One region of the Aquipuribacter aurantiacus genome, then DNA from elsewhere that is predicted to be linked to it. Evidence: riboswitches for the same ligand, from Rfam matches in the RefSeq annotation. Region 1 holds a riboswitch; the other holds the start of a gene.
What was found. A riboswitch is a leader RNA that binds a small molecule or an ion and turns the genes downstream of it on or off. The one in region 1 is predicted to bind cyclic di-GMP.
Positions count from the first base shown of each region.

Region 2: another riboswitch for cyclic di-GMP. It lies ahead of ACR80Q_RS13605 (type IV pilin protein); the one in region 1 lies ahead of ACR80Q_RS08005 (WxL domain-containing protein).

Region 1 is NZ_JBPKAO010000004.1:277,189-281,590, reverse strand. Features, by position in the region: gene ACR80Q_RS08010 (WxL protein peptidoglycan domain-containing protein) at 1-868, opposite strand, end outside; gene ACR80Q_RS08005 (WxL domain-containing protein) at 987-1,571, opposite strand; cyclic di-GMP riboswitch class I at 1,586-1,661, opposite strand; tRNA gene ACR80Q_RS08000 (tRNA-Arg) at 2,290-2,362, shown strand; gene ACR80Q_RS07995 (GAF and ANTAR domain-containing protein) at 2,413-3,210, opposite strand; gene ACR80Q_RS07990 (2TM domain-containing protein) at 3,503-3,835, shown strand; gene ACR80Q_RS07985 (universal stress protein) at 3,872-4,402, opposite strand, start outside.
Region 2 is NZ_JBPKAO010000010.1:29,536-33,937, reverse strand. Features, by position in the region: gene ACR80Q_RS13615 (type IV pilus modification PilV family protein) at 1-986, opposite strand, end outside; gene ACR80Q_RS13610 (type IV pilin protein) at 1,112-1,534, opposite strand; gene ACR80Q_RS13605 (type IV pilin protein) at 1,637-2,056, opposite strand; cyclic di-GMP riboswitch class I at 2,124-2,199, opposite strand; gene ACR80Q_RS13600 (type II secretion system F family protein) at 2,385-3,605, opposite strand; gene ACR80Q_RS13595 (type IV pilus twitching motility protein PilT) at 3,635-4,402, opposite strand, start outside.

The DNA.
Region 1 (4,402 bases):
CCGTGAAGAGCCCGTCGAACGTCACGACCTGACCGTCGGCGTAGTCGATGTGCACGTTCACGGGGTACTCGCCGATCGCCACGGTCCCCTCCACGGGGATGGGGTAGGCGATGGCGGTGCCGGGTACGAACGTGCCGACAGCGAAGTCGTGCTCCACGTCCAGGCCGGGGATCGAGAGGGTCCCATTGGTCTCTGTCAGCAGGGTGCCGCCGGTGTTCTCCACCCCGATCCCCACGTGCAGACCGTCCGGTCGCGCCAGCGGGTCGGTACCGGTGATGAGGAGCTCGGCGGGGGCCGAGCCCACGTCCACCTGCACCGCGATGACGCGCCGGGTTCGCACGGCCAGCTCGGCGCCGGCCTGGTCCTCTCCCGCGGTCACTGCGAGCTGGGGTGCCGGCGGCGGGCTGACCGACAGTCCCGCCAGGTGCGTTCCTGCCTCGACCTGGTCGGGGACCACGACGCGGAAGTCCACCGTGGTGGCCTCACCCGGGGCGAGGGTGACCGATGGCTGCTCGATCGTGATCCACGTGCCCGTAGCACTCACTGCCTCACCCGGCGCCGGGAACGACACACCGCCCACCTCGGCGGTCCCGGCGTCCAGGGCCGTGAGCTCGAGCTTCAGCGGGACGTCCTGGTCGTTGCGCAGATCGACCGACTGGGTGACGGTCTGGCCCTCGTCCGCGGCCAGGACGAAGTACCCGCCGGACTCGGCGAGGCTCGAACCCTTCGACGGCAGCAGCACGAAGGCCGTGTCCTCACCGGCCGCTGTGGACGCCGACGCCGCGGGGACGACGAGCAGCGCCGCGGCGAGCAGGCCGGTCATCGCGGCCACGACGCGGCCGCCGCGGACGGATGCCGAGACCTCCATGTTGACCTTTCTGTGGTGCCGAGGGAGGGCGGGGACCCACACCGTTGAAGAACGTCGGCTGGTGTCCCCGCCCTCAGGGGCTCGACCTCCCGTGGTCAGAAGGTCGTCGACAGTGGGGTCAGGGCGTGGTGGCCAGCGTCACCGTCACGTCACTCCGGTAGGTCGCGGCGTAGGCGTCCGACGGAACCGTCAAGGTGGCGGTCGTGGCGCCGAAGTCGTAGGTGCCCATGCCTGCGCCCGGTGCGGCAGTGGCGATCGTCACCGCTGCCCCGGCGTCGACGGTGTACGGGCCGGGTGCGATCGCCGGCACCGCGGAGGTCGTTCCTGCTGCCGCGCCCACCGTGGGGGCCGACAGCTCGATGGAGCTGGTCGGGAGGGTCCGACCACTGCCCACGTAGTCCGTGCCGTTGTGCTCCGCCATCTGAGAGGCCTGAACGGTCACGGTCCACCCCGCTCCGGACCCGGTGTTGTCGCTGACCGAGAACGTGCCCACGGCTGCGTCCACGTCCTGGCTCTCGCTGTTCAGCGTGACGGGGGCGAAGTCCCCGACCGTCGGGTCGGTGCTGAACTCCAGGGTCCCTGCGGTGACCGTCACGTCGGACGGGTCTTGGACCGTGTCGGCGAGCGCGGGTGCGGCGCCGGTGGTGACCAGTGCGGCCGCGGCCAGGACGGCCACGCAAGTGCGCGTACGGGATCTGCTCATGAGCTAGACCTTTCGTTGGTAGCCCGGCTGACCCTGTGGGTCCCGTGGCTTTGCGTCCCCGCCTTGCGGTCGGGTTTGCCCTTGTCGGCTTGCTCCGTCGGCATCATTGCCAACAGGTCCTCATCGTCGAGTTCTGCTGCGACCTGAGGACTCTCCCCCATCCGAAACAGCGTTCACCCGTTCGCCTGGGCCGGCGACTGCGAGGTCGACCGGAGACCTTTGCGAGGTCGGACCCCACGACGCCGCCGGGGAGGCGGTGAGGGTGACGCAGCACGGATCCGTCGATCGCCCTTCCGAACCATGACCCGCCCTGCGGGTGCGGCCTGCTCGCCCGCGACGCCGTCGTCGCGGCCCGGACGCTCCCCACTCAGGGCGACGTCATCGCAGCCCACGTCACCTGCGACCCCTGCGGCACCATCCGCGGCACCGCTCAGCTCGACGCCCGACACCTGGGCTGAGCCACCGGCACCATCACCGCTGGGCGGGCCACCTCGGCCCGCCCAGCGGCATGTGTGGCAGCGCTGCGGCGGAGGGGCAGACCACTGCGCGGCGGCCACACCAGGAGACATCTCCACCTGGGGCTCGTCCGCGACGGGCCCCGTGCAGCCCCCCGCGACCCACCACCCTCGCAGGGCCCGAACGGCTACCGTGGTGCCCGGAGTAGCCGCACGAGCAACCGGTTCTCCGGAGGTAGTCCGGATGGAAGTCCGGATCTCCCGCCCCCGTAGCTCAATGGATAGAGCAACGGCCTTCTAATCCGTAGGTTGCTGGTTCGAGTCCAGCCGGGGGCACCGGGCCGACTGGCCTGCAGGTCAGGGTCCGTCCGGGCCCCGCGCGCGCCTCATCCCGGCACGGCCGGTCTCGCTGCTTCGGGCAGCTCTCGGGTCTCCACCATGTGACGGGCGACGTCGCGGAGCTTGAGGTTGGAGTTCCTGCTGGCGCGGATCAGCACGGCGAACGCGCGCCCTTCGTCGAGCCGGTGGCGCTCCATGAGCATGCCCTGGGCCTGCCCGATGACCAGACGTGTCGCCACGGCCTCCGTGAGCTGGGCCTGCCGCCGGATCGCGGCGTACGCGATGGCGGCGTGGGAGACGAACATGAGACCGACGTGCTCGGACTCGTCGGTGAACGCACCCGTCTCGTAGGAGTACAGGTTGAGCGCGCCGAGGTCGTCGCCGGCCACGAACAGCTGGAACGACAGCATCCCCCTGGCCCCGGCCTCAGCCGCCCTCGCGGCGAACGCGGGCCAGCGGCGCTCCGCCGCCATGTCCGGCACCCGGACCGTCTCGTGCCGGTAGGCGGCGTCGACGCAGGGGCCCTGGCCCGTCTCCTCCTGCAGGGCGTCGACCGCCCGGGGCAGACGACCGGTCGCGGCCTCGGACCAGACCTTGCGTCGCCCGAGCACGAGGCTGATCGAGCCCTCGTCCACCCCGGGGATGAGCTGGACGGCGGCCTGCACGATGCCCTCCAGGGTGGCCGCGGGGCTCCCGGACTGACCCAGCTCGCGGGCGACCCGGGTCAGCTGCTGCGCCAACCGGTCCTCACCCCGGTGCGAGCCGGTGTCGTGGGCCGAGGCCTCGCCGCGGCCACCCAGGAGCCCGGCGACGTGGTGGTCGTCGCGGCTCTCATCCGTCACCATGCAGGCCCCTCCGGTGCTGGCTGATCGGGGGACGACGCTGCGCGCCGGTGCGGCCGATGGCGTCGACCCCGCACGATACCGGGCCAGGCACCCTGTTCTCCGGCGTCACCGAGGCCGAGATCCAGGACCCGGTCGCGCGTCGATGCCGTGGCCGCCGCGCACCGCAGCCACGCCGGCACGTCCCCGAGGCAGGACCTAAGCCCCGGTCCCGGCCCCCGCCGGCACGGGATGCTGTCAGCACGGCGTCTGCCAGCACCGTTGGCCGCCGAGCCGCCACCGACCCAGGAGCCCCATGCCCGCGCACCGCACCACCCTCATGGTCCGCCCGACAGCAGCCCCCCCGATCGACCACGGAGGGCCGACCGGCCGCACCGAGGAGGTGCTCCGCCGGGCGGCCGCGGAACGGTCGCAGCACCGGGCCGGTCTGCGGGTGCAGGTGCTGTCGTTCCTGCTCGTGGTCCTCGTCGTCGTGGCGCTCTGGGGCCTCGGCGGCGGTGGCGTGTCGTGGCCGTTCGTCCCCCTGGCCTTCTGGGGCGTCGGCCTCGCCCTGCATGCCCTGGCCGTCTGGTCCCGGACCCCGACCGAGGCCGAGGTCCGGGCCGAGCTGCTGCGGATGACCCGCTGACGGAGGCCACCGCGGGGCCCCGGCCCCGCCCGCCCGTCAGCCGTGCGGACGAACCACCGCGACCGGGCCGCAGGCGTGGTGCAGCACGGCCTGGCTGACCGAGCCCAGCAGGACGCCGGCGAAACCACCGCGACCGCGGGAGCCCACCACGACCAGCTCTGCACCGTCCGAGGCAGCCACCAGCGCCTGCCCGGCGTGGCCGTTCACCAGCCGCGGGTCGACGTCCACGTCGGGGAAGCGGCTCTGCCACGGCTCCAGCGAGGCGGCGAGCGCCTGCCGTTCGTCCTCCTGCATCCTGTCCGCGACCGTGACCCCCCACGGGTTGGTCGCCGCCGGCAGCTCCCACGCCCGCACCGCGGTGAGACCGAGCCCTCGCCGTGCTGCTCTCTCGAACGCGAAGCCGACCGCGAGCGCCGAGACGTCCGAGCCGTCCACACCGACCACGACCCGGCCGGTCGGGCCCGAGGGCTGATCGGGCCCGTCGGCCGGGGCGCGGACGACCACGACCGGGCAGGGCGCGTGGGTGGCGACCTCGGCGCTCACGGACCCCACGAGCAGGCCACGGAA
Region 2 (4,402 bases), on a different contig from region 1:
GGCGTCGGCGCCGCCGGGGGCGGGGGCGCCGGCGGGGTGTAGACCCCCTCAGGGTTGGCGTCGGTGCACGACCCGAGCCAGGTGCTGTAGCCGGAGGCGAACGGGAAGACGCCCTCGACGTCGGTTCCCAGCTGGGCCGGCACGAGCCGGCGGCCCTGCTGCAGGCCTGGGTGGGCCAGGCTCAGCTGGCTGCCCGCCGGCAAGGGGAAGTCGTCCGCGTCCACCTCGTCGCCGTCCGGGTCGGCGAGGCCGTCGATCTCCAGGGTCGCGGCGCGGTCGAAGTCGGCCTGGTACGAGACGGTCTCCCCCGCCACGGCCGTGGCCTGTCCCGTGGCCTCCACGTTGCCCTGGGTGTCGACGTGCCCGCTCTTGGTGATCCTGATCGTGTAGGTGCCACCCGGGATCCCGGCGAAGAACGCGCACCCGCTGTCGTCGGTCAGCGCCATGGTCGTGGTCGGTCCGGTCAGCCGGACCTGGGCGAACTCGGTGGCCCCGGCGTCGCGGTCGAGGACGCTGATCGCCAGGTTGCCCGTGGTCGGGTCGAACACCCCGGCGGGCGGGCTGATGACGGTGTCGGTGCGGACCGGGTCGGTGCCGCCCATGTTGGGCCAGGTCACCTGGATCCCGACGCGCTTGTACAGCAGCGAGGTGCCGGCGCTCGCGCCACAGCTGGTACCACCCGTACCGGGCACCCAGCTGGCCGAGCGGCCCACGGTGTAGGTCGTGCCCTCGACGGTGACGTCCCACACCTCGGTGTCGACGCCCTCGAGGTCGGTGAGGCCGTCCGCCCGGGCCTGGTCGATCGCGCCGGCGGCGAGGTTCGCGGCGATCACCCGGCTGCGGGAGTCCCCGGAGGTGTCGACCGCCGACAGGACCGAGTGCAGCAGGCCCATGCTGACCACGGCGAAGATCACCATGGCGGCGAGCACCTCGATGAGCGTGAAGCCGGCGTCGGCGTCGACGGGTCGGGGCTGGCGTCCTGCCACGGCGGCCTCCTGGGCTGTCGTCCGGCCGCGCGGTGCGCGGCGGGGGCGGGTGCGCCCGACCTCAGTTGTCGTCATCCCGGGTGCGGTCTGGAGCCCGGAGGACCGGGCGGGACCCGATCGGAGCATCACGGGCAGGACAGCGAGCCGGCGGGGCCGAAGCTCACGACGCCGTCGGACTTGGCGTAGACCATGTCGTCCTCGGTGAGGAGCTCGTGCCGGCCGAGGATGCAGAAGTCGCGGTCGTCGTCGGCCGTGATGACCAGCGTCGTCCACTGGGTGGTGGTGAGGCCCCAGTCGGCCAGCACCGGTGAGGTGTGGGTCTCGCCGTCGACGTCGGCGTAGCTGCGGTCCTGGTCGCCGGCGACGAACGTCTCGACGGCCAGCACGGCGTGCTTCATGTCGGACGTGGCCTGGGCTCGCCAGCCCGCCTCTCGCTGGTTGAGGAACACCGGAACGGCGATGGCGGCCAGGATCCCGATGATGATCACGACCACGAGCAGCTCGATCAGGGTGAAGCCGTGGTCGCGGCCGGGGCGGAGGTGGCGCACGGTGGACTCCCATCGAGGTGGTCTCGCGGTGGCGCGGCGGGGTGGTACGCCCGGGGGCGGGCCCGGCGCTGCCGGACCCGCCCCCGGGGTGGTTTAGGTGGATCAGCTGCAGGCGCCGTCCACCGGGGTGCCCGCTGCCTTGTCGAACGAGAAGGAGATGGCGTCCTCGTCGATGCTGGAGTGCTGACCGTTGAGGCAGAAGGTCGTCTCGTTGGCCTCAGCAACGGTGATGGTGACGTTGTCGCTCTCGGTGAAGTTGCCCGCCGTCCCGAGGTAGGTCTCGAGGTCCTCGGTGCCACCGGAGTACTCGCCGTTGTTCTCGACCGCGTAGGTCTCGGCGGCGGTGGCGGCGTTGCGCAGGTCGGACTCGACGGCGGCGCGGAAGCCGGCCTGACGCTGGTTGAGGAAGGTCGGGATGGCGATGGCGGCGAGGATGCCGATGATGATCACGACGACCAGGAGCTCGATGAGCGTGAAGCCCGAGTCCTTCTTGGCCATCGCCTTGTTGATGCGAGCGAGCATGGGTGTGTCCCTTCGAGAAGACTGACCGTGAGCTAGGACCGGTCCCTCGCGGCGCGGGTGCGCCGGCCGAGGCAGCTGGGCCGACCCGTGCGGGTCCCCTGGCTTTGCGACCCCGCCTCTCGGCGGGAGTGCCTTGTCTGGCCGTGCTCGTTGACACGTGTGACATCGGTCCTGGCCGCCCGTCCTTGACGGCTTCTGCGGGTCTGTCACCCGGTCGCAGCAACGGCGCGAACACGCAGGTCACAGCACGATCACGGCCCGGCCGCCCGCGAGGGGCGACCGGACCGTGACGTGCGGCGCGGCGACGGCACGACGGCCGTCGGCGGTGCTACTGGACGAGCTCGAAGATGCTGAAGATCGGCATGTAGAGGGCCACGATCATGCCGCCGATCAGCGCGCCCAGGACGGCGATCATCAGCGGCTCGATGAGGCTGGTCAGGGCCTCCGTGGTGGCCTCGACCTCCTGGTCGTAGAACTCGCTGATCTTGTGGAGCATCGTGTCCATGGCGCCGGTGTCCTCGCCGACGGCGAGCATCTGCACCACCATCGACGGGAACACCGGGTGGTTGGCCAGCGGGCCGGCCAGGCTCTCGCCCTGACGGACGCTGTCCTGCACCTCGTGGATGGCCTTGGTCAGCACGACGTTGCCGGTGGTGTCGGCGACGATGTCGAGCGCCTGCAGGATCGGGACGCCGGAGCTGATCATGGTGCCCAGGTTGCGGGCGAACCGGGACAGGGCGATCTTCTGCACGAGGCCGCCGAAGACGGGGGCCTTGAGGTACAGCGGGTCGACGATCGCGTGCACCCGCTTCTGGTGCTTGATCTTCTGCCACACGACCACCATCACGACGATGAGCACGACCAGCACGGGCGCACCGAGGCGCAGCACCCCCGACAGCCAGACCAGCACCTTGGTCGGGGCCGGCAGCTCACCGCCGAGGCCGGCGAACATCTCCTCGAAGATGGGGACGATGAACAGCAGCATGCCCACCACGGCCAGGATGGCCATCGTGAACACGACGACCGGGTAGGTCATGGCCGACTTGACCTTGTTGCGGAGCTTGACCTCGGCCTCGTAGTTCTCGGCGATCTGCAACAGCACCGCGTCGAGGAACCCGCCGACCTCACCGGCCCGGATCATGTTGATCATCAGCGGGGGGAAGATCTGCGGGTGCTTGGCCAGCGCCCCGGACAGCGACTGGCCGGTCTCCACCTCGGAGCGGACCTCGCCCAGCGTCGTGGCCAGCTTCTTGTTCTCGGTCTGGTCGGCCAGGATCGTCAGCGCGCGCAGCAGCGACAGCCCCGAGTTGATCATCGTCGCGAACTGCCGCGACATCACGGCGAGGTCCTTGAGGCCGACGTTGCCGCCCCACGGCAGCGTGATCTCCTTGTTCATCCCGGCGCCGGACTCGCGGACGCTGATCGGGGCGTAGCCCATCGCCTTGAGCTTGCCGACGAGCACCGCCTCGTTGGCGGCGTCGAGCTTGCCGGAGGCCAGCTTGCCCGCGCGGTCGCGGACGCTGTACTCGTAGGTCTTGGTCGCTGCCATCGGTGGCTCCCTCTGCTCCGTCGCCGGGCTCAGCCGCGCCCGGTCAGGCGCTGGTAGTCCTCGACGTGGTGGCACTTCTCGAGCCCGTGCTCCCACGTGATCTGGTTGGTGCGCACGAGCTCGGCCAGGTGCTGGTCGAGGGTGTGCATGCCGTGCTGGGCCCCGGCCTGCATCGCGGAGTAGATCTGGTGGGTCTTGCCCTCACGGATGAGGTTGCGGATGCCGGGCGTCGCGATCATGACCTCGGTCGCCACCACCCGGCCGCGCCCGTCGGCCTTCTTGCACAGCGTCTGGCAGACGACGCCCTGGATGGCGCCGGCCAGCTGGGTGCGGACCTGCTGCTGCTGGTGCGCGGGGAACACGTCGATGACGCGGTCGATGGTCTGCGCGGCGTCCTGGGTGTGGAGCGTGCCGAACACCAGGTGACCGGTCTCGGCCGCGGTGAGGGCGACGTGGATGGTCTCCAGGTCGCGCATCTCGCCGACGAGGATGATGTCGGGGTCCTGGCGCAGCACGTGCTTGAGCGCGTTGGCGAAGCTCTGGGTGTCCTCGCCGACCTCACGCTGGTTGACCAGGCAGCTCTTGTGCTGGTGGAGGAACTCGATCGGGTCCTCCACCGTCATGATGTGGTCCTTGCGGGTCCGGTTGGCCTGGTCGACCACGGCGGCGAGCGTCGTGGACTTGCCCGAGCCGGTCGGCCCCGTGACCAGCACCATCCCGCGCGGCAGGCCCGAGAAGTTGTTGACGACCGGCGGGACGCCGAGCTCCTCCAGCGGCTTGATCTCGAACGGGATCAG